DNA from 2 places in the Devosia rhizosphaerae genome. Region 1 is predicted to be linked to the other one. Evidence: predicted binding sites of a transcription regulator. Region 1 holds the regulator's gene; the other holds the start of a gene.

Region 1 (15,762 bases):
ACATGCCCCCGTGCGAGCCACAGGGCTTCCTTGAGCTCGTCTTCCCAATCTTCCAGCGTCTGGTGCGGGCGGGCATAAATCAGGTCGAAGCTCGAACGTTCGAACACGGACTGGGAAATGCGCACGGCGGCAATGGCTTCATCGACGGTGTGACGCCGACCCAGTTCGGCCAGCGGCTTTTCCCGCAGCGACTGCACACCCAGCGAGACCCGGTTGATCCCCGCCACGCGGAAACCCTTGAAGCGATCCACCTCGACGCTGGTGGGATTAGCCTCGAGGGTGATCTCGGCGTCGCGGTCGATGGTCCAGTGGTCGGCGATGGCATCGATGATGCGGCCTGCGGCACTGGGGCTCATCAGCGACGGGGTGCCACCGCCAAAAAAGATCGACTGCACCATGCGTCCGGGGGCCAGCCGCGCGGCGTGAGCGATCTCGGCTTCATAGGCTTCGACGAACCGGTCTTCATCGAACGGGCCACGATGCACGTGCGAGTTGAAGTCGCAGTATGGGCACTTGGCGGCGCAGAACGGCCAATGCACATAAACCCCGAACATGTCGTTGGGATTAGTGATCAATCTGGTTCTCGACGAATTTGGCAAAGGAACGGGCGCGGTGGCTCAGCCCCTCTTGGCCGGGGGACCAGGAATGCTTCACCTCGGGCGCCATCTCGCCAAAGGTGATGTCGTAGCCATCGGGCATGAAAACTGGATCGTAGCCGTGCCCCTGATCGCCGCGCGGCGGCCAGACCAGCGTACCGTCACAGCGACCATTATAGATGACGTCGCGGCCGTCGGGATGGGCCAGGCAAAGCGTAGCATTGAAGAAAGCGCGCCGCTGCCCGGGCGAAGTGGCATTGGCCGCCTGCAGCGCATCTTCCACCCGCTTCATGGCGTGGTTGAAGTCGCGTGGTACACCTGCCCAATCGGCAGTATAGACGCCGGGGTCGCCGCCCAGTGCTTCGACGCAGAGCCCTGAATCGTCGCTCAGCGCCAGCATGCCCGAAGCCTTGGCCGCAGCATGCGCCTTGATGCGGGCATTTTCCTCAAAGGTGGTTCCGGTCTCATCGGGCTCGGGCAGATCGAGCTGGGCAGCAGACACCAGCTGCAGCCCATAAGGTTCGAACAGCTCCTGGAATTCCCGGAGCTTCCCCCCATTGTGGGTGGCGAGCACGAGGCGATCACCGGGGCGCAGGCGCGGGATCGTACTCACGATTGCAGCGCCGCTTGCTGGATTTGGGTTAACTCGCCAATGCCCTTTTCAGCGAGAGCCATCAGGCTCTCGAGCTCGGCTCGGCTGAAGGGGGCGCCTTCCGCCGTACCCTGAATTTCCACGAACTGTCCCGAGCCGGTCATCACGAAATTGGCGTCGGTATGGGCCTCGACATCCTCAAGATAGTCGAGGTCGAGCAACGGGGTACCGCGATAGATGCCGCAGGAGACAGCACCCACCGAATCCTTGAGCGCCGCCCCCTTGGTCAGCTTCCGTTCATCCATCCATTTGATGGCGTCGGCCAGCGCGACATAGGCGCCGGTGATCGAGGCGGTGCGGGTGCCCCCATCGGCCTCGAGCACGTCGCAGTCGAGCACCACCTGGTTCTCACCCAGCAGCGTCAGGTCCACCACCGCGCGCAGGGACCGACCGATCAGCCGCTGGATTTCCTGAGTGCGGCCGGATTGCTTGCCAGCCGTTGCTTCGCGGCGGGTGCGCGTACCGGTAGCACGCGGCAGCATGCCGTATTCGGCGGTGACCCAGCCCTGACCCTTGCCGCGCAGCCAACCGGGGATGCTGGTTTCGACCGAGGCCGTCACCAACACTTTGGTGTTGCCAAAGCTGACAAGGCACGAGCCCTCGGCCTTTTGGGCAACATGTCGCTTGATGGTCACGGCGCGCATCTGGTTGGGTTCACGTCCGGAAGGCCGCATGGGCAAATCACCTCAAGGGAAGTCGGGAAATTCTCGTTAACCGCGTCTTAACCCTCCGGAGCCCGGCTCACAAGCGCTGCTGGCTTGGCGTAGCGCCGCAATGGGCCTAAATGACTGGGCAGGGTTAAAGCGGAAGATTTTATTCAAGCACATGATCAAACCGCCCGAAGACTTTCTCAGCGTGCTGAATGCCCGCAGCCAGGAGATTTTCCGCAAGATCGTCGAGCGCTACCTGGAAACGGGAAGCCCCATCGGCTCGCGCGATCTCAGTCGCATGCTCGAAGTGGGTCTGTCTCCCGCTTCGGTGCGCAATGTCATGGCGGACCTCGAAGATCTTGGTTTGATCGCTGCACCGCACACCTCAGCGGGGAGGGCGCCGACGCAGGAGGGCCTCCGCTTTTTTGTCGATGCGATGCTGGAAGTCGGCGCGGTCGATGAACGCGAACGCGACCAGATCGCGCGCTCCATCCAGGATCGGCAGCGTGGCCAAGTCGAGGACGTCTTGACCGAGGCCAGCCAACTGCTGTCGGGGCTCAGCCAGGGTGCAGGCGTCGTCATTGCCACCAAGTCTGACATGGTGTTGCGCCACCTCGAATTCGTGCGCCTTGACGCTACTCAAGCCATGGCCATCCTAGTGGGGGCAGACGGTCAGGTGGAAAACCGGCTCATGCCCCTCCCGGCAGGTCTCACCGCAAGCGCCCTGCAACAGGCGAGCAATTATCTCGCCCACCACGTCGTCGGTCGCACTATTTCCGAGGCGCGGAGATCACTGGCCGAGCAGAGGGCGCAACAACGTGCCGAACTTGATGAGTTGACGCAGAAGCTGGTGGACGATGGTATCGCCACGCTCAGCCAGCCTTCGTCGATTGCCAGCCAACCTACCGTGATCGTGCGCGGTCGCGCCAACCTCATCAACGACGCCATGGCTTCCGACGACCTCGCACGCATGCGGCAGCTATTCGATGAGCTGGAAAGCAAAGACGGCCTGCTCGAACTTCTGGGGGATGCCGAAGAGGCCCAGGGCGTCCGCATCTTCATCGGCTCGGAGAATAAGCTGTTCTCCCTTTCGGGATCGTCGGTGATCCTATCTCCCTACAAAGACGCCAACGACAAGGTGGTCGGCGTGTTGGGTGTGATCGGCCCAACGCGCCTCAACTATGCGCGCATCGTGCCGGTGGTGGACTATACCGCCAATGTCATCACTGCCATGCTGGCTCGCAAACGCGGTGGCGGTTAGCACGGGAAGGGTTGAAAAGCTGACCTGATTGCCCGATATGCCGGGTTAAATTGCCAACCAGAATTGCGGAACCGAACAATGATGAGCGACGAGAACGCCGCCTCGGGCGAACTGCCTGAAGTCGAAACGCCAGAGGTTGAAGAGACGGAAGTCGACCCCCTAGAGGCGCTCCGCACCGAGAATGCCGAGATCAAGGACCGGCTCCTGCGCACCATCGCGGAGATGGAGAACCTGCGCAAGCGCACGGAGCGTGATGTCAACGATACCCGCTCCTATGCGATTGCCGGTTTTGCCCGCGACATGCTGAGCGCCACTGATGCGCTGAGCCGCGCCTTAATGGTGCTGCCTGCCGAAGCCCGGGAGTCGAGCGACCCCACGGTCAAGTCGCTGGTCGAAGGCATTGAGATGACCGAGCGCGAGATGCAGCGGCTTCTGGCCAAGCACGGCGTCAAGCCGATCGAGGCCGAGGGTCAAAAGTTCGACCCGCACAAGCATCAGGCCATGTTCGAGGTCCCCGATCCCAGCAAGCCGGAAGGCACCGTGGTCCAGGTCGTGCAGGCCGGCTACGCCATCGGCGAGCGTGTTTTGCGGCCGGCAATGGTGGGCGTTGCCAAGGGTGGCCCCGGCCAGGCTCCCGCAGACGAGGCCGTCGACAAGAGCGCCTAGATGGAAAGCCCCTTTCGAGGGGCTTTTTTCTTGGCGCTAGCCCAGAATTTCCTTGCTGGCGACACGCACAACCCCAGCTCCTTTCATGTCCGCCCAAGCCCGCTCGAGTGAGCCGGCATTATCGATTCCTCGCGTGGCATCTTCGATCACAGTCACACCGAAGCCGCCGGCCACCCCATCCAGCGCGGTCCAGGCCACACAGAAGTCCGCCGCCAGACCCACCACATAGAGCCGGCCGACATCACGCTCGTTGAGATAGCCGGCAAGCCCAGTGAGAGTGTCCCGGTCCGCCTCCTGAAAGCCTGAGTAGGAGTCGATCAATCGGTTGTAGCCCTTCCGGATGATCAGTTGGGCATGCGGAATATCGAGGTCTTGGCTGATCTCAGCGCCATGGCTGCCCCAGACGCAATGGTCCGGCCAGAGCACCTGTGTGCCATAGTCCAAATCGACGGTCTCGAAGGCGCTCTTGCCAGGATGTTGGGTGGCAAAGGAGATGTGGTCGGCTGGGTGCCAGTCCTGGGTCAGCACCACATTGGTGAAGCGCTTCGCCAGCGTGTTGATCAACGGCACGATCTCGTCGCCACCTGCCACCGCTAGGCTCCCGCCGGGTAGGAAATCGTATTGCATGTCGACCACGATCAGGACGTCGTCGGGCGCGATAGCAAGGCTCATGGCAGCTTTCCTTAGGTTCTGATCCACTCCGCCCGCATCAGGCCACGCACGGAATTGCCGAGCCAGATTGCCTCGGCTTGCTCAAGATCGGCAAGGGTGAGGACCCGCTCTTTCGCCCTGCCGCTCGCGAGCAATTCGGCCCGCAGCGTGCCCGGCAGCAAGCCGGACGAGAGGGGCGGGGTCAGCAGCATGCCGTCACGCTCAACGAAAAGGCTGGTGATCGAGCCTTCGGTCACCTCGTCTCGCTCGTTCAGGAACACTACCTCATCCACGCCAAGTTCGGCATGTGCCTGTTGCCGCGGAGCGTCGTAGAAGGCGCGGTTCGTGGTCTTGTGGCGCAGCCAAACACTGTCCGAAGCGAGGCGGTCGGGCGCCAGGGCAAACCGGAAGACTGGTGGATTGGGCGGCAGTTCAGTGCCGGTAACTACGATGCCGTCGATGCCCAATGTCAGGCGGACTCGCATCCGCGCGCTCGTGTAACCCGCGGCTGCCTTCGCTAATTCCAGCTCTATCTCTGCGCGATCAAACGGCAGGCTGAAATGAGCCGCCGAACCGGCGAGGCGCTCCAGGTGCCGGTCAAGCAAGGCAAACTCTTGGCCGGGCTCCCAAAGCAAGGTCTCGATCAACGTGACGGGTCCGGAGTCGGAAAAGAATGCCATCTTGAGCAGCGCCTCACGATATTCGTCCTCAACCAGGCTGTCGGCGACGATGCCGCCGCCGATGCCAATCTCGCCCACGCCATCCTTGTCGATCACAGCCGTGCGGATGGCGACGTTGAGCATGAGATCGCCGCCGGGGGCGAAGTAGCCGATGGACCCGGTATAGACGCCACGTGGCTCGGCCTCGAGATCGGCGATGATTTCCATGGCGCGGAGTTTTGGCGCGCCGGTGATGGACCCGCACGGAAAGAGATTAGCGAGCAAATCCGTGGTGCCGATGCCGGGCTTGCGCCGCGCCATGATGCCGGAGGTCATGGTGTGGAGCGTGGGATAGGTTTCGACCGTGAAGAGGTCCGTCACCTTGACCGACCCCACTTCGGCGATGCGGCCGAGATCGTTGCGCAGAAGGTCAACGATCATCAGGTTCTCGGCCCGGTTCTTCTCGTCGGCGGCAAGGGCCCGCCGTGACGCCATATCCTGAGCCTCGGTAGCGCCGCGCTTGAGCGTGCCTTTCATTGGGCGCGCCGAGAGCTTGCCCCCATTGCTGGCCACAAAAAGTTCCGGGGAACGGGAGAGCACCCACTGCTCGCCCGTATTGATGAGCGCGCCGTAAGCGACCGGCTGCTGACGCACCAGCTCACGATAGAGCGCCACCGGGCTTCCTTCGAGGCGAAAGCCGGACTTGAAGGTGAGATTGACCTGATAAGTGTCGCCCGCCGCAATCAGCTCTTGTACCCGGCCGAACTGCTGGCTGTAGGTGGCCAAATCGACGCGCGGGATCACCTCCAGCACTCGGCCGGATTGGCCGCCCGCAGCGGCCAGCAGCAGGGCTTCTGCTTCCTCCGGCGTTAGCTGGTGGGGCCCTTTGTAGAGCCCGAGCCAGAGGAGGGGCGTGGCGCTGCATTTCCCAAGCCGTGCCTCCAGCCGTTCCTCGAAGAGAAAGCCCAGTTCATAGCTCAAGAACCCGGCGGCCCAGAGACCTTCGGATGAAACACTTTCCAGCCGCGCCAGCGCTTGCCGCGCGGCTTCGGAATCCCAGGCGCAGAGGACCTCGACGGGGTCCACGAACAGCAGGTTACGCCCCGAGGGGGAAAGGGTATCGTGGAGCAGCACTGTACCGGGGGCGAACATGACTTGGTTTCTAGTGGGTTGCTGTGGGGAAGAAAAGTTCGACACGACACATGGCCGATGCGGCTGCTCACCGCGGTGAAAAAGCAAGCTCGGAGGTGGCAAGAAACTCCCATCGGCGTGCTTGAAGCCTTTCGGCACCCCCCCTATATACGCCCCAAGCCCAGCAACGGGCGCATTTTTCAAGTGCAAGGGAAACCCGGCCACACGGCCACAGAGACTGCTTCGCGAGAGGGGTTTCACGAAGGGTTTTGCTGAAAGAGAGGCTAGAGTAATGGCTAAAGTCATCGGTATCGACCTGGGCACCACCAATAGCTGCGTCGCAGTGATGGACGGCTCCAATCCTAAGGTTATTGAAAACGCGGAAGGGGCGCGTACCACCCCCTCGATGGTTGCCTTCTCCAAGGATGGCGAGCGTCTCGTGGGCCAGCCGGCCAAGCGCCAGGCGGTCACCAATCCCGAAGGCACCCTGTTTGCCGTCAAGCGCCTAATCGGGCGCCGCTTTGACGACCAGGTGGTCAGCAAGGACAAGAACCTCGTCCCCTTTAAGATCGTCAAGGCCGACAATGGCGACGCGTGGGTAGAAGCCTCGGGCGACAAGTATTCGCCCTCGCAGGTCTCGGCCATGATCCTGCAGAAAATGAAGGAAACCGCTGAATCCTATCTCGGCGAGACCGTCACGCAGGCCGTGATTACCGTTCCCGCGTACTTCAACGACTCGCAGCGCCAGGCAACCAAGGATGCCGGCAAGATCGCGGGCCTTGAAGTGCTGCGCATCATCAACGAGCCGACTGCGGCCGCGCTGGCCTATGGCCTCGACAAGAAGAACACTGGCACCATCGCGGTCTACGACCTTGGCGGCGGCACCTTCGACGTGTCGATCCTCGAGATCGGCGACGGCGTCTTCGAAGTAAAGTCCACCAATGGCGACACGTTCCTGGGTGGCGAAGACTTCGACATGCGCCTGGTCGACTATCTCGCCGACGAGTTCAAGAAAGAGCAGGGCATTGACCTTCGCTCCGACAAGCTCGCCCTGCAGCGCCTCAAGGAAGCTGCGGAAAAGGCCAAGATCGAACTCTCGAGCTCGACCCAGACCGAAATCAACCTGCCCTTCATCACCGCCGACGCTTCGGGCCCCAAGCACCTGACGCTTAAGCTCAGCCGCTCCAAGCTCGAATCGCTGGTCGAGGATCTGATCCAGAAGACCATCGAGCCGTGCAAGCAGGCCATGAAGGATGCCGGCGTTTCGGCCAGCCAGATCGACGAAGTCGTGCTGGTGGGCGGCATGAGCCGCATGCCCAAGGTCCAGGAAGTCGTCAAGCAGCTCTTCGGCAAGGAACCCCATAAGGGCGTGAACCCCGACGAAGTGGTGGCACTTGGTGCTGCCATCCAGGCCGGCGTTCTGCAGGGCGACGTCAAGGACGTGCTGCTGCTCGACGTGACCCCGCTGTCGCTGGGTATCGAGACGCTGGGTGGCGTGTTCACCCGCCTGATCGATCGCAACACCACGATCCCGACCAAGAAGAGCCAGGTGTTCTCCACCGCCGAGGACAATCAGGGCGCCGTGACCATCCGCGTGTTCCAGGGTGAACGCGAAATGGCTGCGGACAACAAGCTCCTGGGCAATTTCGACCTTGCCGGCATTCCCCCCGCTCCGCGCGGCGTGCCGCAGATCGAAGTGACCTTCGACATCGACGCCAATGGCATCGTCAACGTCTCGGCCAAGGACAAGGGCACCGGCAAGGAACAGCAGATCCGCATCCAGGCCTCGGGTGGTCTCTCGGATGCCGACATCGAAAAGATGGTCAAGGAAGCCGAGCAGAACGCTGATGCCGACAAGCGCAAGCGCGAGGCGGTTGAGGCCAAGAACCAGGGCGAATCGCTGATCCACTCGACTGAAAAGTCGCTCAAGGAATATGGCGACAAGGTTTCAGCCGAGGACAAGGCCGCCATCGAGACCGCGATCACCGACCTGCGCGGTGTGCTCGAGGGCGACGATGCCGAGGCCATCAAGGACAAGACCGAAGCGCTTGCCCAGGCCTCGATGAAGCTCGGTGAGGCCATGTACAAGGCCAGCCAGGCAGAAGCGGAAGCCAAGGCCAGCGGCTCGGAGAACAGCGACGACGATGATGATGTCGTTGATGCCGACTTCGAAGAGGTCAAGGACGACGACCAGAAGTCTGCTTAAGAGCTTCGGTTCGACGAAAAAAGGCCCGGCGCAAGCCGGGTCTTTTGCTTTGTGATGCGACCATGTTCCACGTGAATCATGAAATCGGCGCAATGCAGTCCAACTTCCCGCCCATTGGCGCGTTCACCTCAACGTCACAAAAGCCCTGGGGCCGCGCATGAGCGAACAGTCCGCACCAACATCTGCCGACGCTGGGATTAGCCGGCTGGCACAGCTGATAAATGGCGATGCCATGAGCCGGCTCGATGCCGACATGAAACATGTGCTGGACGCGATGACGCAGCTAGGGGCCCGTCCACTCGAATATAGCTCGCCACAGTCGGCGCGGCGGCAACCGAACTTTACCGATGCAGTTCGTAGCATTCTGTCCCGGCAGATGCGGGGACCGCAGGATGGTGGAGTGGAAACCGAGAACCTCACCATCGATACTGGCGAACAGCAGCTCTCGGTTCGTCTCTACAAACCCGTGGGTCTCCTCAATCGGCTCAATCCAGCTGTGCTGTTCTTCCATGGCGGCGGTTTTGTCACCGGCAGCCTCGACAGCAATGACGACTCGGCACGGGCGATCGCGCGACGTACTGGAGCGCTGGTGATCTCCGCCGGCTATCGACTAGCGCCCGAACACAAGTTCCCCGCAGCCCATGAGGATGCGTGGCAGGCCTGGCGCTGGGTGCTGAGCGAAGCCGGTTCCCTCGGGGTGGACCCGCGTCGCTTGGTGGTGGCCGGCGAAGACGCTGGTGGCAACCTAGCCGCCAATGTTGCGCTGCGGGCGCGAGACGAGCGAACCATCCAGCCGCTCCACCAATTGCTGATCCATCCCATTGCCGGCAGCGATTTGGGCACTCCGTCCTACAATGACTGCCAACGCGTGCGTCCCATCGGGCTTGCCGCGATGCGCTGGCGCTTCCGGCACCTCCTCGAAGAGCAGGACGCCATCCATGATCGGCACATCGATCTGGTATCGCGCAGCGATTGGGCTGGGGTTGCGCCAGCGACCATCATCCTTGCGGGCGTCGATCCGCTTCGCTCCGAAGGGGAAGCCCTAGCCGACGCGCTGGAAAGCGCTGGTGTATCGGTGCAGTGCCGGATGTACCAAGGCGTGACGCAGGGCTTTTTTGGGCTCGGTCTCATGGTGACCAAGGCGCTCTTTGCCCAGGCCGACGCCGCCGACATTCTCGCGCGGGCCGTTGCGCCCAGCCGACGCAGCTAAGCACGTCCCTCGGTTGCCCCTATGCGCCGCACTTGCTAAGAGCGGCCCCATGTTGGTTTCTCCTTGCAGCGACTCCCGACCCCTTGCGGGGCGCGGGGTCGATTGCCATCTAGGAGGAGCTTGGGGCTTCCAGTGATGCGGCGCTGCGCGCTTGACCGCGCGCCCGCAAGGCTTTCGGAGACGAATACTTGGCTAAACAGGATTTCTACGAGGTGCTTGGCGTCGCCAAGGGCGCCGACGATGCGACGCTCAAAAGCGCCTATCGCAAACTCGCCATGAAGCACCACCCGGACCGCAATCCGGGGGACACCGCCGCCGAGGCGAAGTTCAAGGAGATCAGCGAGGCTTACGACACGCTCAAGGACCCGCAAAAGCGCGCGGCCTATGATCGGTTCGGCCATGCCGCCTTCGAGAATGGTCGCAGCGGCGCTGGATTCGGCCCCGAGTTTTCGTCCTCCATGTCCGATATCTTTGAGGACATTTTCGGCGACTTCATGGGCGGCGGTGGTCGCCGTGGCGCCGGCGGCGGCGCATCGCGCCTGCGCGGCTCGGACCTGCGCTATAATCTCGAAATCAGCCTTGAGGAAAGCTTCGAAGGGCGCACGGTCGAAATCGATGTGCCGACGCTGGTGGGCTGCACCACGTGTGAAGGCTCAGGCGCCAAGCCGGGTACCGGCACGCACACCTGCCGCCAGTGCAATGGCCACGGCAAGGTTCGCGCCGCCCAGGGCTTTTTCACCATTGAGCGCACTTGCCCCGTCTGCCAAGGCCGCGGCGAGATGATGGACCAGCCTTGCACCGACTGCGGTGGCCAGGGCCGCCGGCAGGAAAATCGTAAGCTGAGCGTCGATGTTCCCAAGGGCATCGAGGACGGCACCCGCATCCGGCTGGCCAATGAAGGCGAGGCAGGGGTACGGGGCGGCCCTCCGGGTGACCTCTATATCTTCGTCTCCATCAAGCCGCATGATCTTTTCCAGCGCGACGGCGCCGATCTCTTCGCGCGTATTCCCATCTCCATGAGCACCGCCGCCCTGGGCGGTGAATTTGAAGTGCCGACGCTCGACACCCTGCGCGCCAAGGTGAAGGTGCCCGCCGGTACGCAACCGGGGCAGCGGGTTCGCCTCAAGGGCAAGGGCATGCCGGTCCTGCGCAGCAAGGACATCGGCGATCTCTATGTCCAGCTCGATATCGAGACACCGCAGAACCTCTCGCGCCGGCAGCGCGAACTGCTCGAAGAGTTCGCGCGCCTCGAGACCCAGGAGACCAGCCCGACCTCCGACGGCTTTTTCGACAAACTCAAGAAGATGTTCGAAGCCTGAGCTCCGCATCTCTCGGCAGTCGTGTGAAGGCGGCCCAGGATACGCCGGCGCTGTTTGGAAGCGCCGGCCGTGGGAGGCCTGCTGACTACTCCGTCGGCATCTGGCTCATGTCCATCCAGAAATGCTCCCAGGTGTGCCCATCCGGGTCGGCAATGGCGCGTGAGTACATGAAGCCCATGTCCTGGCGCTCCCGCGTTTCGCGGCCCCCCGCTGCCAAGCCCCGCTCCGCGATCTGGTCCACCGCATCCCGGCTGTCGCAGGAGAGGGCATAGAGCGCCTGCCGCTGCTCCCGGGCATCGGGGATTGGCAAGTCGGAGAACTGCCGGAACTTGGCATGGGTCAGCACCATCACATAGATGGTGTCGCTGATCACCATACAAGCGCCAGTGTCGTCGCTGAACTGCGGGTTTTGGCTGAAGCCGAGCGCCTTGTAGTAGGCGATGGCGGTGTCGAGATTGCTTACCGGTAGATTGACGAAAATCATAGCAGGCATGATGTCTCCTTCCTGATGGGGCGAGACTAGCGTCTCGCTCGTGACTCTGCACCTCCGACGATTGGGTGGTGGCATATTCGACAGGCTGCGAGGAAATGGATGAAGACAGCGCTTACCCTCTCGGGCTCCATCCGCACCGGCTCGATCAACCGCCGCTTGCAAGCGCATATGGACCGCAAGCTCACAGCCGCAGGTGTCGAGGTGACATCGCTCAGCCTTGCCGACTTCCCCATGCCCATCTTCAACGAGGACCTAGAGCCCGATCATGTTCCCGAGGCGGCGCCGCGCTTGGCTGAGCTCTTTCGGAGCCATGACATCGTCTTTATCGCGACGCCCGAGTATAATGGCGGTCTGCCGCCGCTCCTCGTCAACACCATCTCCTGGCTCAGCCGGCAGCGGCCCAGTCCATTTCGCCACCCCCTCTTTGCCATAGGCGGGGTAAGTTCGGGCAAGTACGGTACCATCTTCGCTCTCAGCCATTTGCGCGATACGCTCTCCAAGATCGGCGCGTTGGTGGTGCCCACCTTGCTCGGCATCGGGCCCGACGAGCAGGCTCTGGACGCCGAGGGCAATCCGACCGAACCAGCGATCCAGCGCAAAATCGACCAGATCGTCGCCGATTTGCTGCGCTATGGCGTCAATTGATGACACGAGCCCTCTACGTCACCCATCCACAAGTTGAGATGGACCCAGATGTGCCGGTGCCGCGCTGGGGCCTCTCGGCAGAAGGCCGCCACCGCGCCGAAGCCTTTGCCCGGAGCGGCGTAGTGCCTCCCGGTGCCAAGGTTTTCGCGAGCGATGAGCGGAAGGCGATGGAGCTTGCCGTACTGATCGCGCTCGCGGCCGGCACTGAGTTCGCCAGCGACCACCGCATGGGCGAGAACGATCGCAGCGCGACGGGCTTCCTGCCGCCACCCTTGTTTGAAGCCACAGCCGACCGTTTCTTTGCCCAGCCGGAGGAGAGTGCGGATGGTTGGGAACGAGCAATTGACGCGCAGCGTCGCATCGTCGACGCGGTCGGTCGTGCCCTCGCTAATGTCCCATCCGGCACCCATGCGATCTTCTGTGGCCACGGAGCCGTCGGCACGCTGCTGAAATGCCACCTGGCCAATCGGCCGATCAGCAGGAGAGAGGATCAGCACCATGCCGGTCCCGGTGGCGGCAACTGCTTCGTCTTCGACACAGATTCTCCCAAGCTCCATACCGACTGGATGCGCATGGAGGATCTGTCCCCCGGCTGGATGTGCTAGCGCGCTTGCGCCTCTGGGGGCCATGCTCTATCGCGGAGCCACATCACGATGGAGGAGAAGCCATGCCCGGTCAGTTGATTGTCGGCCTCGACGTTGCGTCACGCGCCCGCGCTGAGGAGATCGTCGCGCTCCTGGGCGATAGCGTCGATTACTACAAGATCGGCTACCAGTGCTTCTATGGCGCTGACGGCTATGCCCTGGGCAAGGCTCTCCTGGCCGAGGGCAAGAAGGTGTTTTTCGATCTCAAGCTCCTCGACATCGACAACACGGTTGAAAAAGGGGTGGCCGCGATCGCCGAGACCGGCGCGACCATGCTGACCGTCCATGCCTATCCCAAGGCGATGCGCGCCGCGGCCAAAGCTGCAGCGGGGTCAAACCTTTCGGTGCTCGGCGTTACGGTCCTCACCTCCATGGATGATGCCGACGTGAAAGACGCCGGCTACGCCAAGGACGCTGCGGGGCTCGTGGCGTTGCGGGCGCAACAGGCGCGCGATGCGGGTATCGGCGGCGTGGTCGCATCGCCCCATGAAGCCGAGATGGTCCGCACTATCGTGGGCCCTGGGCTTTCCATCGTCACCCCCGGAATTCGGCCGGCGGGGGCCGAGAAGGGCGACCAGAAGCGCGTCATGGGTCCAGCCCAGGCACTCGCCGCTGGGGCCACCCACCTGGTCGTCGCTCGTCCCATTATCGAGGCGCCCGATCCCCGCGCCGCGGCGGATGCCATCCGCGCCGAAATAGAGAGTGGTGGCACGCGCCTCGCATGACGCGCTTTTCCGCCTGCATCGACATGCTGTTTACCCACGAAACGGTGGAGGTAGCGCAGCGCATCTATCTCGCCAAAGCAGCGGGTATTGATGCCGTCGAGTTCTGGTTCTGGTCCAACAAGGACCTCGACGCCATCGCGGCGGCTCTGGATGCAACGGGGCTGCCGCTGGCCGGACTTGTCGCCGAGCCCTTCGCCACCCTGACCGACCCCGATGACCACCAGCGCTTTCTCGACGGCCTAGCCACCAGTCTGGACGTCGCGCGAAGGCTCGGAGCCCCGGTGCTGATTGCGCAGGCAGGGCCGGAGCGCGATGGGGTCTCCCGCACGCAGCAGCGCGACGCCCTCACCGAAGCACTGGCTCGGTCAGCCAAAGTTCTGGCCGGCTCGGATGTGCGCTTGGCGGTGGAGCCTCTCAACACCCTGGTGGATCACCCCGGCTACTTCCTGCCCAGCACAGCTGAAGCGCTCGACATTATCGACGATGTGGCCCGGCCGGAAATCGCCATCCTCTACGATCTCTACCATTCCATCGTGATGGGCGAGCGCACCGAAGAGGTCCTGGCGGGACGCGTCGACCGCGTCGCCCATATCCACGTCGCCGATCATCCTGGGCGCCAGCAGCCCGGCACGGGACACTTGCCGCTCAAGCGCAGCCTCGACTGGCTCGTGGGACAGGGCTATGCCGGCTATTGTGGTCTCGAGTTTCGGCCAAACGGAGACACTTCCGCCGCCTTGGAACAAACCCAAGCCATTCTCGGCTGAACTAGCCCGCCAGCCCATGGGCGCGGGTGAGCTCGGTCAGCGCAATCTGCGGACGCGCGCCGAAATGGCTGATCACTTCCGAGGCGGCGAGACACCCGGTCTTGAGCGCAGAGTCCAGTGTCTGTCCGCGCGCGATGCCTAAGAGGAAGCCCGAGGCGAAAAGGTCGCCGGCGCCGGTTGCATCCACCACCTTGTCGACGGGGAAGGCGGGCACCGAGATCACCTCCCCATTGTGGATCGCCATGGCGCCATCGGCGCCCATGGTGATCGCCGCCAGCTCGGCATCCACCGCAATCTGCCGCACAGCCTCGCCCAAATCCTGGGTCTGGTAGAGCGATCTCAGCTCGTGCACATTTGCGAAGACATAGTCGATGGTCTTGGACCGGATGAGGTCAAGGAATTCGGCGCGATAGCGGTCGACGCAGAACGGATCCGACAGGGTGAAGGCCGCGGCTCGCTCGTTCTTGTGTGCGTAGTGCGCGGCAAGCACGAAGGCTTTCTTGGCTTCCAGCGGATCCCAAAGAAAGCCTTCCATATAGGTGATTGCCGAGCCGCCGATTTCGTCCTCGACAATGTCGGCTTCGGTCAGCTGCTGGCAGGCACCCAGATAAGTGTTCATGGTCCGCTCGCCGTCTTCTTCGGAAACGAAGATCATTGAGCGCGCGGTAGGCGAGCCATGGATCAGCCGCTCGGTACCGTAATGGACTCCGATATCCTTGAACTCGGCCTCAAAGAAGTCCCCCAGTTCGTCCTGGGCCACCTTGCCGACAAAGGCGGCGCGGCCGCCCAGCGAGGCAACACCGGCTGCCGTGTTGGCCGCGCTGCCGCCCGAAATCTGCTGCTTGTCGGCTGACATGCGGCCATAAAGGTCAAGCGCCCGGTCGGCCTCGATCAAGTGCATGATGCCCTTCTTCATGCCCTCCGCCTCGATAAAGCCCGCCTCCACCGGCGCAATGATGTCGACAATGGCATTGCCGATGGTGAGGACGTCGAAGCGGGTCTGGGTCATGCAAGGGTCCGGGCGCGCGGGAAAAGGCCGGGAGCCGGTTTAGAGGATCGCTGGCACCGGCGCAACCAAGCTAGTCCTGCCCGATGATCTCGCTGATCAGCGCTTCGAGATCCTCGCCCGCCTCCATGGCAATCTGCCCATCGAGCAGCAACACGGCGAGTCCATGGACCCGCGCCCAGGCAGCGAGGGCTGCCACGCGGGTCTCGCCGACATCGCCACCAGTGATATGGCGCAGCGTCCGATAGGCTGCATCCGCCGCTATGCGGAGGCCCGGCCGCTTGTCCTTGCGCAGTTGCGGCGAAAACATCAGCCGGAAGAGGTTGGGGTTTTCCAGCGCGAACTTCACATAGGTCTTGCCCATCGCCGCCATGGGATTGTGCGGCTGGCTTGCCGCCACCGTTTCCATGGCCAGAGTAAACCGCTGGAAGCCGGTCACCGCCAGCGCCTCGAGGAGCGCCGCCCGGCTATCGAAGTGCCTATA
Region 2 (15,762 bases), 730 kb from region 1:
CAACCGCATCGGTGAACTGGCCGAACGGCACGGCAAGGCACGCACATTGGGGCTGGAAGCCTGCCCGCCGCGCAACATCGCAGATTTTGCCGGCTTTATCGGCTCGTCGAGCGCCATGCAGTTCGTTTATGAACAGATCGGCCGGGTGGCGACGTCCTCGGCCCCGGTGTTCATCACCGGTGAAAGCGGCACCGGCAAGGATGTCTGCGCCGAGGCGCTCCACGCCAAGGGCCCCCGCGCGGGCAAGCGGCTGGTGGCCATCAACTGCGCCGCGATCCCGCGCGATCTGATGGAGAGCGAACTCTTCGGCGTGGCCCGCGGGGCGTTCACCGGCGCTCATGAAGACCGCAAAGGGGCAGCCGAACTCGCCGATGGCGGTACGCTCTTTCTCGATGAAGTGGGCGAGATGGACTTGTCGCTCCAGTCCAAGCTCCTGCGGTTCCTCCAGACCGGCACGCTCAGCCGCGTCGGCGAAGCGGGGGTGCGCAAGGTCGATGTGCGGGTGATCTGCGCCACCAACCGCAACCCGATGCAGCTCATCAGCGAGAAGAAGTTCCGCGAGGATCTGTTTTACCGCCTCCACGTCTTGCCCATCCACCTGCCGCCGCTGCGGCAGCGCCCCAGCGACGTCATGCAGCTCGCCCAGCATTTTCTCGAGCGTTATGCCAGCGAGGAGCACAAGCGGTTTGCCGGATTTTCGGCGGAAGCGGCGGCGGCGCTCACCGCGGCTGATTGGCCGGGCAATGTGCGGCAGCTGCAGAACCTGATTCGGCGGCTCGTCGTGATGTTTGATGGCGGCGAGATCGGTCGCGATATGCTGACCGCAGCCGACATCGAGTCGCGGACGGCGGCACCCAGTGAGCCGACTCCCCGCTTGGAACGGCGTGCCGGCGTGCTGCCGATGTGGCAGCAGGAGCAGCGCATCATCGAGGATGCGATTGCCAGTTTTGGCGGCAATATTTCGCTGGCCGCGGCAGCGCTCGAGATCAGCCCCTCTACCATCTATCGCAAGCGCCAGAGCTGGGCAGAACTGGCAGCCGCCAGCTAGGCCTTACGGCGTGCTGGCCTCACGCGAGCGCGCCCGGTCGAGCCCCAGATAGTGCTCGCGCAGAATGACCGCGACGCCGGATGCTACGATAATGGCAGCGCCGATCAGCATGGCCGGTGTCGGCACCTCGGAGAAGATCACGAGGCCGATGATGATGGTGAGCAGCAGCGAAGTATATTCGAAGGGCGCAATCACCGACATATCGGCATAGCGATAGCAGGAGGTGAGCAGCAATTGCCCAACGCCACCGGCAATGCCGGCCCCCACCAGAAGCGCCGCCTGTTCAGGAGTGGGCCACACCCATCCAAACGGCAGGGTCATCAGCGAGAGAACGCTGGCTGTGATAAAGAAATAGGTGGCGATCGTCTCGGTGCGCTCGGTCTGCACTAGGTGGCGCACCTGCATGATGGCGAAGGCGGAAAACACTGCCGCGCCGAACGATGCCAAGGCGCCGATGGTCTCTTCATTGCTGATCGATCCACCATTCGAGAGCACCGTCAACCGCGGCCAAAGGATGACCAAGACACCGGCGAGGCCCACCAGCACCACTGTCCAGCGGAAGACGTAAACGCGCTCCTTAAGCAGCAACGCGCTGAAAACAACGATCAAAAGGGGTGCGGCATAGCTGATCGCCGTGGTCTCGGGCAGCGGCAGTCGCGTTAGGGCAAAAAAGCCCAGACCCATAGAGGTGACGCCTACCAGACCTCGGACCACATGGCCCCAGGGGTTGCGCGTTTGCAGCGCTGTGCGCAGCTGGCGCTTCCATCCCAGATAGACGACCACTGGCAGGATAGCAAAAAACGAGCGGAAAAACACCATCTCCCCAGCGGGAATGGTGGCGGTGGCCTTGAGCTGGGTGGCCATGACCACAAAGCAGACCACCGAAAGCACCTTGAGCACGATCCCCCGCAGCGGCCCGGCAGCGGGACGTGCAGTCGTGTTTGATTGCGCGGGCGCCGGAGTGGTCACGAAAGCCTCGGGGAAGCGCCGCTCAGCGGCCGGATTGCTCCAGCTTTTCCTTGGCGATGCGAGCGGTCGCAAAGGCCTTGTGCTCGGGTCCGACGGCACTGCCGCTCTTGACGACCTTGCCGTCGGCGTCCTGAAGTTCCCAATGCCAGTTGGCGTTCGGGCCGCTGCCGCCCTTGAGGCGCAGCTTGATTTGAAGCGAGTTGTCCTGGGTCATGGCCGCCTTCTAGCAGAAGCAAAGGGATGCACAATCATTTAGATGAGCGACAGGCCGGAGTGGCGAAACACCCCCACCCGGCCTCCCCCTCACGAGGGGGAGGTGAAGGGGGCTTTGTGCCCAAGCCAGAGTGGAGAAATCCCTCCCCTGCCAGGGGGAGGAGAAGAGAGCTCCATGCAAGTAACCGAGTGGAGCGATCCCTCCCTCTCGTGAGGGGGAGGTTAGGTGGGGGTCTCTTACCCATTACGCCAATCTATCCACCTATCCCCCTCCCCAAAACCTCAGCTACACTCCCCTCCATTCCCCCGCAGGAGCGGCGCTGCAGCCACCAGACAGGCGGGTGGAACCACGGGACTTCGGGGAGATCGCCCCCGGAGTGGGTCCGAGCGGTGTTGGTCGGATATACGCCTCTCCCTGCCTGCTTGGGGAGACGCAACACCAGCTGGTCCGGCAAATTCCGGCTAACCCCGAGGCAAAGTCGTCTCACCTACTACAATCCCAAGAGACGGCGTCGCCTCGGGGTCCGCTCCACCTTTGAGCAACCGCGGGAGGCGGCGCTTTGGCACGACTAGATTTCGGTTTGCCGGTACTCCACCTTGTCACCCCAAAAAGCCACATAGTCGCGAATGGGCTCTACCAGGGGGCACGGCTCGGGATAGTACCAAGCCGCGTCCTCGGCCGTGGCGGTCAGGGTCTTGATCGTATAATAGTGCGCTTCACCCTTGTAGGGGCACGTGGTGCGGGTCTCCGACAGCTCGAGAATCCCCGGTTGGATGTTCTCGAGCGGGATATAGATCCGCAGCGGCGCGCCCGGCTCATCGAGTTCCAGGGCATTGGTGGAACTGGCGATTTCTGCGTCGTCAAAGAGAACATGGACCCGGCCCTGCGCTTTGCGGATCTTGATGTCCTTGTCCAAACATTGTTGCGTCATATATCCCTGCCAAGATGCGAATTACCAACGGAGCCTAACGCGTGATGCTGGCTCGAGGTTCACGCGATCTTGACTCCGTTCCGGCTCCCTCCTATATCCCCGGCACCGTGTTAGCACTCCCCTCCTCCGAGTGCTAACAGGGACGAAATTGCAGTCTAATGTGCCATAAGGAGCAATCATGGGCTTCCGTCCTCTTCACGACCGCGTCGTCGTGCGCCGCCTCGACAGCGAAGAAAAGACCAAGGGGGGTATCATCATCCCCGACACCGCCAAGGAAAAGCCCTCCGAGGGCGTGATCGTTTCCGTGGGCCCTGGTGCCCGTGATGATCAGGGCAAGATCGTCGCTCCCGACGTCAAGGCCGGCGATCGCGTGCTGTTCGGCAAGTGGAGCGGCACCGAGGTCAAGCTGAACGGCGAAGACCTGCTGATCATGAAAGAATCCGACATCATGGGCGTGGTCGAGGGCTAATAGCTCTCCCGCTCACCTCCCATTTCAACTCTACTGTTAAGGAGCGCCCTCCATGGCCGCTAAAGACGTAAAGTTCTCCACTGATGCTCGCGAGCGTATGCTGCGCGGTGTCAACATCCTCGCCAATGCGGTGAAGGTTACCCTCGGTCCAAAGGGCCGCAACGTCGTCATCGAAAAGTCCTTCGGTGCACCGCGCATCACCAAGGACGGCGTCACCGTCGCCAAGGAAATCGAACTGGAAGACAAGTTCGAGAACCTGGGCGCTCAGCTGCTGCGTTCGGTTGCCTCCAAGACCAACGACATTGCCGGTGACGGCACCACCACTGCGACCGTTCTGGGTCAGGCTATCGTGGTTGAGGGCGTCAAGGCTGTTGCCGCCGGCTTTAACCCGATGGATCTCAAGCGCGGCATCGACATGGCCGTTGCTGAAGTGGTCGAGAAGCTGAAGTCCTCTTCTTCCAAGATCAAGGACTCCTCGGAAGTTGCTCAGGTCGGCACCATCTCTGCCAATGGCGAGAGCGAAATCGGCGAGATGATCGCGCAGGCGATGCAGAAGGTCGGCAACGAGGGTGTCATCACCGTCGAGGAAGCCAAGACTGCCGAGACCGAGCTCGACGTCGTTGAAGGCATGCAGTTCGACCGCGGCTATCTCAGCCCCTACTTCGTGACCAATGCCGAGAAGATGACCGCCGTCCTTGAGGACCCGGTGATCCTGCTGCACGAAAAGAAGCTTTCCAACCTGCAGGCCATCCTGCCAATTCTTGAATCGGTTGTGCAGTCGCAGCGTCCGCTGCTGATCATCGCCGAGGACATCGAGGGTGAAGCCCTTGCAACCCTCGTCGTGAACCGTCTGCGCGGCGGCCTCAAGGTCGCAGCCGTCAAGGCTCCTGGCTTCGGCGATCGCCGCAAGGCAATGCTCGAAGACATCGCCATCCTGACCGGTGGCCAGGTGATCTCGGAAGATCTCGGCATCAAGCTCGAGAACGTGACCATCGACATGCTCGGCACTGCCAAGCGCGTTGAGATCACTAAGGAGAACACCACCATCGTCGATGGTGCCGGCTCCCAGGAAGACATCCAGGGTCGCGTTGGCCAGATCAAGGCACAGATCGAGGAAACCACCTCGGACTACGACAAGGAAAAGCTGCAGGAACGTCTGGCCAAGTTGGCGGGTGGTGTTGCCGTCATCCGCGTCGGCGGCTCCACGGAAGTGGAAGTCAAGGAGCGCAAGGACCGCGTCGATGACGCCCTGAACGCTACCCGCGCTGCCGTTGAAGAAGGCATCGTTCCCGGTGGCGGCGTCGCACTGCTGCGCGCTTCGCACAACATGACCGTCAAGGGTGCCAATGCCGATCAGGACGCTGGTATTGCCATCGTTCGCCGTGCCCTGCAGGAGCCAGTTCGCTGCATCGCCAACAATGCCGGTGCCGAAGGCTCCGTGGTTGTCGGCAAGATCCTCGAGAACTCGGCAGCTTCGTTCGGCTACAACGCCGCAACTGGCGAGTATGGCGACCTTGTTGCCCTGGGCGTCATCGACCCCGTTAAGGTGGTCCGTACCGCTCTCCAGGACGCAGCTTCGGTTGCTTCGCTCCTGATCACCACCGAGGCGCTCATTGCCGAGCTGCCCAAGGATGCTGCTCCGGCTATGCCGGGCGGCGGTGGCATGGGCGGCATGGGTGGCATGGACTTCTAAGAAGTCCGGCGCTCACAAAGCTTCGGGGTTCGTTTCTTCCCAGTCACGAACCCCACGAGAAAGGCGCGGTGTCACCACCGCGCCTTTTTGTTATCCCCGTCGCAGCTCAATGCGCTAAACTCGCTCTAAATGCGCAACCCGTTGGGGGGACGAACGAGTGGGCCTCTCGATGATGAGTTCTACAGCGTCTCAGCCAAAGAACAGCAGCCGCGCCGCAAGAATGATGGAAATCAGCACTACCAGTGGCCGGATGATCTTGGCGCCGTAACGGATGCCGGTGCGTGCCCCGATATAGCCGCCCGCGAGTTGTCCGGCTGCCATGGCGAGGGCCGCAGGCCAGACGACGTCACCGGCGGGAATGAAGACGGTCAGGGCTGCCAGGTTCGAGGTCAGGTTCAGCACCTTGGTGTTTCCCGACGCTCGGGTGAGCCCCAGCCCAAACAGCATCACAAAGCCGATGGCGAAGAACGATCCCGTACCGGGCCCGAAAATGCCGTCATAGAAGCCAATGACGAGTCCAAGCACCGGAACCAACAGCCGAAAGGGAAGTCGAGCCGCCTTGTCCACATCAGACAGGTTGGGGGCAAAGAGGAAGTAAAGGGCAATGCCGATCAGCGCGACGGGGACAGCGATGTTGAGCAGGCTTGTGTCAATCTGCCGGACGATCATCGCACCCAGGAAACTGCCCGCATAGGTCAGGGCGATGGCGGGCAGCAGCGCCTTGAGGGAAACAAAGCCACCGCGCCAATACGTCGCCGCAGCCATGGCGGTGCCAAACACCGACTGGAACTTGTTGGTGGCAAGCGCTGCCACTGGTGGCAGCCCTGCGGACAGGAGTGCCGGCAAGGCGATCATGCCGCCGCCGCCGGCGATGGCATCGACAAAGCCCGCGAGCAGGCCCACACCGGCCAGCGCCAAAAGAACGAGGGGGTCGAGCATGATTTACTCTGGTTGGTGCGGCGGAGCGGCCTCGGTCACGCGCCGTTCGGGGAAGGGAATGTTGATCATGGACGACATAAAGCCCCGCCACGGCTGCGCCATAGCCCCGCTCCGGAACTGCGACAAAGGGTTAGATTTTGACCTTCAATTTGAGCTGCCCAAGCAGTTGGTCCCGCAGCTTTGTCTGCTCCGGGCTCCATTCCGCGGTGCGGGAGACGGCAAGGCAGGCCTGGCTCTGCAGCATGACGCCATCCTCAAGCACGCGCAGTCCGTTGGCCGCCAGAGTGGAACCGGTCGTGGTGATGTCGACGATGATGTCAGCAACGCCCGACGCTGGCGCAGCCTCGGTAGCGCCGAGGCTTTCGACGGTACGGTATTCAGCGATGCCCGCCCGGGCGAAATGCTGGCGCGTGATGGTGATGTATTTGGTTGCGACACGCATCCATCGCCCGTGGCGGGAGCGAAAATCGCTGGCCACGTCCGCTAGGTCGTGCATGTGGGTGACATCGATCCAGGCGTCGGGCACCGCTACGACCACGTCGGCATTGCCAAAGCCGAGTTCGGCGGCGATCGAAACGGCTCGTGGCCCCTGCTCGCTGGTTTCATGGATCAGATCTATGCCGGTGACGCCTAGATCGATATTCCCGCGGATAAGTTCACGGGCAATCTCGGCGGCTGGGAAAAAGCGCACTGTTACATCTGGTGCACCCTCAAGCGTGCCCAAATATGAGCGCGCCCCACCCGGACGATGGATGGTGAAGCCGCGACTAGCGAACCAATCGCGCGTGAGCTCTTCGAGCCGTCCCTTGGAGGGTACAGCCAAGGTTATCCCGCTCATTTGGGCCACTCCGCTTCCAGTCGGTCAACCCAGAGCGCACAGCCGGACGCCGCTATTGGAGCTGTAGCGCCGAGCCGCTCCAGAAGGCGATCATACTGCCCACCCGAAACGAGAATGGTGCCGCCCTGCCCCCGCATTTCAAAGACGATGCCGGTGTAGTAGTCGAGCCGTGGCGAGAAGCTGGCGTCGAAGGTGACCCGCGCTTCCCCGAGGCCGTCCAGATGCCGACGGAGCGTGCGAATAGGCGCACCCAGCATCAGTTGGTATTTCTCGGCAAGCGCCTCGATGCGTCGCAACGCCTCGAGGACAGGCCCTGAGATCGAAAGATAGTCTCGCAGCAATTGCAGCGTCGCCGGCGGCACGTGCTCGGCGTCCAGCGCTTGTTGCTCAAGAAAGCGATCGGCGATCTCTTCCGGCGTGCGGCCTTCTGAAAGGCTCAGCCCGGCCGCCACCATCTGTTCGGTGACGTCGGTCACAAGCGCATCGCGGCTCGGCTGACTGGCGCGTGGAAGATCGGGAGCAGTTTCGAGGCGTGCGAGCAGGCGCTTGAGCGCTTCGACATGACCGAAACGGTGGCGAATACGGGGCCGCCACGGGTCTGGCATTTCGGCCTGCGCTAGAACGGCTTCAAAGAGACCCACGCCGCCCAGTAGGATCTGCGGCACGACGCCGTAATGGGACAGGGCAGCGCGCGCGAAAGTCAGCACCTGGTCCAGCGCCACATCGCCGTCAGGCTGTGCTAGGAGTTCGATACCGGCCTGGTCGAATTCGGCCGCTCCATCCTCGCGCTGCCGGAATATCGGGCCGAGATAGGAGAACGCAGCGGGCTGGCCGACGCCATTGGCGATATAATCGGTGACGATCGGGAGCGTAAAGTCGGGGCGCAGGCAGTACTCGCCGCCCGTGCTATCGCTGGTCAGTAGTAGACGGCGACCGAACTCCTCGCCCGCAAGGTCAAAGTAGGGGTTGGCCGGCAAGAGGAGCGGTGGTGTCGCCCGGCAGGCGCCCTGCGCCTCGACCAGCGCTTCCAGCTGCGCGCGGCGGAGGGCAGGAGAACTCATTGCTCGCTCAACAGCTTTTGGATGGCAGCAACAAGCTCTTCGCGCTTGATCTCGAACTGCCCTGGGCGCGCGGCCTTCCACTCGGCATTGTCCGTGATCTCGGCAGCAGCTTGTTTGCCCGCAACGAGGTCCTTTACCTGAAGGATGCCCTGCTCGCGCTCTTGGCTGCCTTCGATGATGACTGCGGGGGCATTGCGTTTGTCGGCATAGGCAACCTGCTTGCCGAAATTCTTGGTGGATCCAAGGAACATCTCGGCACGGATGCCGGCCTGCCGCAATTCGGAAACCATGGCCTGGTAGCGCGCGGTATGGTCCTTATCCATAACAAGGACTACCACGGGCCCGATGGGAGCACTTGCGCCCAAATTGCCGGTAAGCTTAAGCGCATTGACGAGGCGCGATACGCCGATGGAGAAGCCGGTCGCGGGAACTGGTTCGCGCCGGAACCGGGAGACGAGGCCGTCATAACGGCCACCGCCGCCAACCGAGCCGAAGACGACCGGCTGTCCCTTTTCATTGGTGATGGTGAAGGTCAGTTCGATCTCGAAGACGGGACCTGTGTAGTATTCGAGGCCGCGGACCACGGAAGGATCGAGGACTACCCGACCACCAAAGCCTGCCGCGCTAACCAGCCCGAAAATAGTGGCGAGTTCCTGAACGCCCGCCAGCCCCGTTTCGGAGCCGCCGATCAGCCCGGCGAGAGTGTTGATGGTGGCAATGACGTGTTCATTGCTGCCCTTTTGCACGCCCGCGGCAGGCACCCCGCTTTCGATATAGGCTAGCAGTGGCTCAATCTGCCCGTCCGACAGACCCGCACCCTTGGTGAAGTCGCCGCTCTCGTCCTTGCGTCCAGCGCCAAGAAGCAGCCTCACGCCCTCAACACCAAACTTGTCGAGCTTGTCGATGGCCCGCAGCACGGTCAGCTTCTGCTCGTCCGACGTGACGCCCGCCGTGGCCAGCACGCCGTCGAGCACTTTGCGGTTGTTGACGCGAACAATATACTGGCCGGTAAGACCGAGCGCCTCCATGACGTCGGCCATCATCATGCACATTTCGGCGTCGGCTTCCGGACCGGGCGCACCGACGGTGTCAGCATCGAATTGCATGAACTGACGGAAGCGCCCGGGGCCAGGCTTCTCATTGCGGAAGACGTAGCCCTGTCGATAGGAGCGATAGGGCTTGGGCAGAACTTCGAAGTTCTCGGCGAAATAGCGGGCAAGCGGCGCAGTCAGATCGTAGCGCAAGCTCATCCACTGCTCATCGTCATCCTGCAGGGAGAAGACCCCGGCATTGGGCCGGTCGGTGTCGGGCAGGAACTTGCCGAGCGTTTCTGTGAACTCGAATAGCGGCGTTTCCACCGGATCGAACCCATAGCGATAATAGACCGTCTTGATCTTGTCGATCATGGCGCCCACGGCAGCGATCTCGCTGGCGTCCCGATCTTCAAAGCCACGCGGCAAACGCGGCACGATCAGCTTGGTCTTTTCGGTCATCTGGATAGTCCCGGGAAATCGCGCCGTTGTTAGCGGATCATAACAGGGTAGACAACTGCCGCACGGCCAATGCGGCAGTTGCAGGTAGGGAGGCCGAAGATCCAGCCTCCCTTGCTTCACATGCCCGGTCTCCGCAGCGGATCGGGCACACCCGACACCAGGCGGACGTCAGTCCAGTGGGCGGGCACTGCCTCGGGCGGCAGGCCCAGATCGGCGCGCAGATAAGCCGGTATGTTTGCCGGGAGCCGTGGCCGGTTCCACCAGGCGTGAACTGCGGCGCCGAGCACGGCAAAGAGCCCGCGCTGATGAACGGCATCGGCAATGGAGAATTCCAGGCGAAGTACAACAGGCGCCTGCGGGGCAGCATCATAGGTCATGCGATAATCCGGCGCGCGTACGCAAACCGGCCTCTGGTTGCAGTGGAGGTGATGAGCCTGCAATCGGAGCGCGAAGCGACCCGGTTTCAGCCCATCAGTTCAGTGGTGTTGAGAAAATGTCCGCGGCGGTAAGGCCGAGAGCGGCAAAGGACGAGCACTTAGGCTCGGTGATTTTGCCATTTGCTTACAACCGGACGGAGGACAAACACGGTATTCATGTAGCGCCTCCCTCGGGTTGGCTTTGTTGGACGCCAACCGTTTAGCTCACGAGTACGTGAGCGGCAAGCTATTAGTGTGGCGGGTTGTCGCAGGCGAGCGGCGTTGTTGCCTTTAAGCAACAGACTTCATGTGGGGCGGACGAACGCAGCGCGCAGGGTTTCGACTTCATTGCGGCAGAAGCAGTCTTCAACGTGGTCGTTGACCATGCCCATGGCCTGCATAAAGGCATAGCAGGTCGTTGGCCCTACAAAGGCGAAGCCCCGCTTGCGCAAATCCTTGGAGAGGGCCCGCGACGCATCTGATTGAGTGATTTGGCGCAAAGTTTCCCAGCGGAAATCATCTGCACGGTGATCCACCGAAGGTTCAAACCGCCAGATATAGGCGGCAAAGGAGCCGAATTCCTGCTGCACCGCGATCGTGTGCTGAGCATTGTTGATCGCGGCAGCGATCTTCCCGCGGTGGCGAATAATGCCAGGGTCGGCGAGCAGACGCTCTATGTCGGTCTCTGTCATGGCAGCGACGCGCTCGACGTCGAAATCATGGAAGAGTTCCCGGAAGCGCTCCCGCTTTCGCAAGATGGTGATCCAGGAGAGCCCCGCCTGGAACCCTTCGAGGCAGATTTTCTCGTACAGTCTCCGGTCGTTTGCGACCGGCCTGCCCCACTCATGATCATGATAGTGGCAGTAGAGCGGATCATCACCGGCCCAGCGGCAGCGGATCATTTCGGCAGACATGGGGGTAAGCTCCCGTTCGCTTCAACTAGGCACATTAGCCGCTGATTCACCATCGGGGTGAGCCGCAGCTTAACCATTTGGCTTCACCCAGCATTGGCGCTTGTGCGGCAAAGTGCACCCTACTTTTTCGTTGGGGACGCACAATGAACATGATGGGGAAGATCGCGCGAGTGGCGCTCGGCACGGGGCTCGCACTGGCAACGCTGCTACCGCTGCCGGCGCTGGCGCAACAACGCTGGGGGTTTGGACCGCCGCCCGGCATCACGGTGACCCAGGGCACTCCCAAACACGCGCTGATGCTGCAAGCCAATGCGCAGGTTCACCCCACTTTTCTGCGCCAGATCGTGCGGTATTCCACCCATGAGCGGAGCGGCACCATCGTGGTCGATACGCGAGCCCACTTCCTCTACTTCGTTCTCGGCGACGGCCGAGCGTTGCGCTACGGCATCGGCGTCGCAAAGTCGGGATTCGAGTGGACCGGTACGCACCGGGTGACCCGCAAAGCCGAGTGGCCAAGCTGGACGCCCCCTGCCGAGATGCTGAAGCGGCGCCCGGACCTGCCACGCCATATGTCCGGCGGACCGAACAACCCGTTGGGCGCGCGGGCCCTCTACCTCGGCTCGACACTCTATCGCATCCACGGCACCAACGAACCCTGGAGCATCGGCCAAAACGTATCATCGGGCTGCATCCGCATGACCAATGCGGATGTCGTCGATCTCTATGGACGGGTAAAACTGAACACGCGCGTAGTGGTCCTTTGATAAGGATTTTCGCTTACTATCGGGAGGCCTGCACCAAACCTATTAGCTTCCGGACCTAGACCTATGCACCGCTTCACCGACCTCCTGTTGCGCTTCGGCCGGGACGAACGTGGCGTCTTTGCCGTGGTCTTCAGCGTCATGGCGATCGTGCTCATCGCTCTCGGCGGTGCAGTCGTGGATTATGTTCGGCTTGAGCAGACGCGGAATAGAGCTCAGGTCGCTCTCGACGCTGCGGCTTTGGCCCTGCAGCCAGAGATATTCAAGAAACCGCTGCATGAGGCGGACATAAAGGCCAAAGCGCAAGCCTTGATCCAGGATCGCGTCGGCTCAGAAGGGTTAGGTGGAGACGAAATCACGAGCTCCGTCGAGATTGCCCGCGCCGACGTCGTCAATGGTTCACTCTACCTAGAGGGCAAAATAAACGTGCCAACCGCATTCGTTCGCCTCGTTGGGGTGAATAATCTGGGAGCAACCTTTTTTGCGGAGGCGACTCGGAAGATGTTGAACCTTGAAGTCGCAATGGTTCTCGATAATTCGGGTTCAATGCAACAGAACAACCGCATGGCGTACTTAAAAACGGCCGCGACTTGCGCCACGAATATACTCTTCTTCGACGATGCGGTGGATGAAGATACTTGCGAACCCCTTGTCGGCGCTGCTAGCTCCGACAAGGTAAAGATCGGGATCATCCCGTTCACGACTATGGTCAATATTGGCACTCAGTTTGCAAACGCAAGCTGGCTGGACTGGAGTGGGCAGTCAAGCATCGCCAAGCTGAACTTCGACAATGACGACTACGACGGGAACAACTTCGACGGTTTGGTAGACCGGAAGGCACTATTCACGAAGACCAACACCGCCTGGCGGGGCTGCGTTGAAGCTCGCCTCGCGCCGAACGATACTACGGATGAACCCGCAGTCAACTCCAGCGCCAAATTCGTGCCGTTCTTTGTCCCAGATGGCCATTACGGCACCTCTAGTAGTTACATTTCAGATACTGGCGGAACTTGCGCGATAGATAAATGCACAAAGACCGTTGAATATGGCTGGGGCGGCAATACCACAAACCACAAGCGTCAGGTTGGAAATGTTACGACCAATTTCGGAGCGGCCAGTTTGTATCGGCTCCGACTGGACGCTAGTTTCTCGCACTTCTAGCTGGAGTGGCTATACTGAAGTTTACAGCCCTCTTTCTCGCAAAGAGCTCCAGGAACGCCTTTGCAAGTACGACGGGACCAATCCAGGGAGCAATGCTACGAATGCCTCCTGCCCCACCGTATCATTGCTTCCGCTCTCGAGCAGCTCTACGATGGTGAAGTCTAAGATTGCAGCCATGACTGCAAGCGGCGGCACCAACATTCAGCAAGGCACCGTGTGGGGGTTTCACGCACTAACGCCTTCGGAACCGCTATCGGAGGGGCTGCTCAACAACAGTGCTTCCGTCGAAAAGGTGCTTATCATCATGACGGATGGGTTCAACGAACCCGACTTCAGATCCTACTCCGGTGACTGGAACGGCAACGAGTATTCTGCTTGGGGGTACAGAAAGGACGGCCGCCTCGCGGACGTAGATGGTATGCTCAACAATGCGAACGAATACAACGCCTTCAACAGCAAAGCCGACATAACGGCGGTCATGGACCAGAAAACACTAGACACCTGCACCAACGCGAAGAATGCAGGGATAGAGGTGTTCACCATTGGTCTAAGCTCGCCATCTCAAGCCACTACCGACATGTTGACCGAATGCTCGTCGGGCACGGGCTACCACCATTTCCCAACGGATCCTACTCAACTCGAGGGGGTATTCAAGAACATCGCGGCGCAGCTGGCACAGCTCCGCTTGGCCCGATAATGCAACCTAGGAGAATGGTACCGCCTCCCCGGATTGAACGGGGGACCTCTAGATCCACAATCTAGCGCTCTAACCAACTGAGCTAAGGCGGCAAAGGGCTCATCAAGGAACGGCCGAAGCGACATTCCGAAAGCGGGCGGAACATAGGGGCATAATCGGAGAATGACAAGCACGCATTTGACGGTTTTGCCCATACTCAGGAATGGTGCGCCGCCACGGGGCTTAACCATGGGAACACGATCGCGCCAAGGTGCACTGGACCCCCGGTTTTTGCACCTATATTGAAGGAAACCTGAGGCTTCCGGCATAATTGTGCCGAAATGGCACGAAATGGATGCCCCGGGAGCCGGAGATCAAGGCCGTTGATGAATGCCGACTGGACCACATCGCCGAGCGCCCGCCGCGTGTTGCAGCACGCCGACGATACGCGGCCGGCTTGGCTCTGGTCGAGTGACGGACAGCGGCTGATTTGGCACAATGGCGCCGCCGAGCTGTTTCTGGCCAAGATCAAGAAGTTCGGTCTCAAGCGCGCGCCAATGGCCGAGCCTATCAAGGGACAAATCGCCCGAAACATTCGCCTCGGCTCACCGGGGCGCACGAGCCTGGCGCGAATTCAATTTCTCGCAGGCGAAAAGCCTGCTTCCACGACCTGTGCCACAACGCCCCTCGTCTTGACGGACGAGCAGATCGCTCTGCTGATTGTTGGCGTGGACCCCATTGCTGCTGAGATTTTGGAGGCGGCGGGCGATGAAGCGGTGCCAGCGCCAGAGCAGTGGAGCGAAGAAATTGCGGCGCCTGGCCTTCCTAGCTATGGCGATTTCGAGTCTCACGCCTATGAACGGGAACTGGAAAGCTGGAGAGAGGCAGACGGGCAAGAGAGTCTTGCCACCGAACAACTCACTGGTGCCGAGCCGCCGACTAATGATGCGGATGATGAAATACCGGTAGGACCGGAACCGAGTGTCGACATCGGGCCAGCCGCGACACAGCCTAAACCGACACCCATAGAACCACAGCCCGAAGCGCCGCGCGCAGAAGTCGGAGGGGCTAGCCGGCTGAGCCAGTTGGTCGAGCGCCTGGCGGCAGGAGATGCATTCTATGGTCCGCTGACGCAATCAGAGGATGAAGTTGCGACAGCAGGAACGGAAGCTCAGGACGTAGCCTCGCCGGCAGAAGAACCAGAGCTTCCCGCACCCCCGGAAAGCGCTCAGCTCTACAAGGTGATTGGTCGCGGCTTCCTTCCTGATACCGTTGCGGAGACAAAACCGGCTGCCGCAACGCCTGAAGAGGAGCCGGATGGCAAGAACTCGCCACTCGAGGTAGGTGGAATAGAAGCGACAGAGCCCGAGCGGTCTTCAAACGAGCTGACCACCGCTGGTGCGGATACTGAGACGGTCGAACGCGTCTCGCGCTACAATTTCGACGAGCTCTCGCGCATACTGACGGACCGCGTGGGCAATGTCGCCCAGCCCTCCCACGCCATTGCCGAAGCGCAGCGGGCGGGGTCATTGGTCAATTTGGGCGGTGAGACTCTGGTGCTGAACAGGCTGCCCCTGGGCATCCTGGTCTTCCGAGACCAGCAGGTCTTATTTGCCAATCGAGCGATCACCGAGATGGTTGGCTACGACTCGGTCGAGAACCTACGTCAAGCAGGACTGGCGGCGGTGTTTCCAGCGGCCGGTCCAGAGGGCCAGGAGGCAGGTCCGGTTAATCACCTGGTGCAACGAGATGGTACGCTGGTTCCGGTGACGGCAAGGCTGCAATCCATCTCCTGGCAGGGGCGCCCCGCCCTTATGCTGTCGGCCAGCACGACCGAAGTTCGCACAAGCCACGAGGCTGCAGTGCGCGCGTTCGCGCAGGCACTCGCGACCGTTCGCGGCGACGGTTTCTTCGAGACGACGCGGTCGGGCGTGGTTAGCGCAGTTTCTCCCGAGGCATCGAGCCTCTTGGCGAGTACATTGGCGGAAGGTAAGCCGCTGTCTGGGGCCATCGCCAGCGACGACCTGCCCGCCTTACGGGAATTCCTGGAGCGCCCGGCTCGTTTTGCAGAAACCGCCCGGCCCGCGCTAACCGTTCGGTCGGCGGAAGGCAAGGCTGAACTGTATGTGTTTGCCCAAGGACAAGCTGGTGTGACCACCGGCTATTTCGGTCTGGTTCG

What was found. Region 1 encodes HrcA, which represses chaperone genes, less so after heat shock. Its sites were predicted from a motif close to GTTAGCACTCNCNNNNNGNGAGTGCTAAC; they were not measured.
Region 2: a site for HrcA is predicted at 3,272-3,300, ahead of QOV41_RS16825 (co-chaperone GroES). Genes of this name have one in related genera too.

Annotation. Positions count from the first base shown of each region.
Region 1 covers NZ_CP126539.1:184,054-199,815, forward strand. The annotation lists gene hemW (radical SAM family heme chaperone HemW) at 1-575, opposite strand, end outside; gene QOV41_RS00870 (non-canonical purine NTP pyrophosphatase) at 565-1,209, opposite strand; gene rph (ribonuclease PH) at 1,206-1,922, opposite strand; gene hrcA (heat-inducible transcriptional repressor HrcA) at 2,074-3,159, shown strand; gene grpE (nucleotide exchange factor GrpE) at 3,241-3,825, shown strand; gene pncA (bifunctional nicotinamidase/pyrazinamidase) at 3,862-4,497, opposite strand; gene pabB (aminodeoxychorismate synthase component I) at 4,509-6,287, opposite strand; gene dnaK (molecular chaperone DnaK) at 6,559-8,472, shown strand; gene QOV41_RS00905 (alpha/beta hydrolase) at 8,630-9,682, shown strand; gene dnaJ (molecular chaperone DnaJ) at 9,871-11,001, shown strand; gene QOV41_RS00915 (VOC family protein) at 11,087-11,494, opposite strand; gene QOV41_RS00920 (NADPH-dependent FMN reductase) at 11,594-12,139, shown strand; gene QOV41_RS00925 (histidine phosphatase family protein) at 12,139-12,744, shown strand; gene pyrF (orotidine-5'-phosphate decarboxylase) at 12,807-13,508, shown strand; gene QOV41_RS00935 (TIM barrel protein) at 13,505-14,272, shown strand; gene QOV41_RS00940 (adenosine kinase) at 14,274-15,281, opposite strand; gene QOV41_RS00945 (TetR/AcrR family transcriptional regulator) at 15,352-15,762, opposite strand, start outside.
Region 2 covers NZ_CP126539.1:3,418,211-3,433,972, forward strand. The annotation lists gene QOV41_RS16805 (sigma-54-dependent transcriptional regulator) at 1-1,048, shown strand, start outside; gene QOV41_RS16810 (DMT family transporter) at 1,052-2,017, opposite strand; gene QOV41_RS16815 (hypothetical protein) at 2,040-2,231, opposite strand; gene QOV41_RS16820 (DUF427 domain-containing protein) at 2,800-3,162, opposite strand; gene QOV41_RS16825 (co-chaperone GroES) at 3,341-3,631, shown strand; gene groL (chaperonin GroEL) at 3,684-5,324, shown strand; gene QOV41_RS16835 (TSUP family transporter) at 5,514-6,263, opposite strand; gene hisG (ATP phosphoribosyltransferase) at 6,394-7,101, opposite strand; gene QOV41_RS16845 (ATP phosphoribosyltransferase regulatory subunit) at 7,098-8,162, opposite strand; gene hisS (histidine--tRNA ligase) at 8,159-9,655, opposite strand; gene QOV41_RS16855 (hypothetical protein) at 9,772-10,032, opposite strand; gene QOV41_RS16860 (DNA-3-methyladenine glycosylase I) at 10,377-10,985, opposite strand; gene QOV41_RS16865 (L,D-transpeptidase) at 11,135-11,749, shown strand; gene QOV41_RS16870 (TadE/TadG family type IV pilus assembly protein) at 11,813-12,907, shown strand; gene QOV41_RS16875 (hypothetical protein) at 13,059-13,604, shown strand; tRNA gene QOV41_RS16880 (tRNA-His) at 13,620-13,696, opposite strand; gene QOV41_RS16885 (sensor histidine kinase) at 13,970-15,762, shown strand, end outside.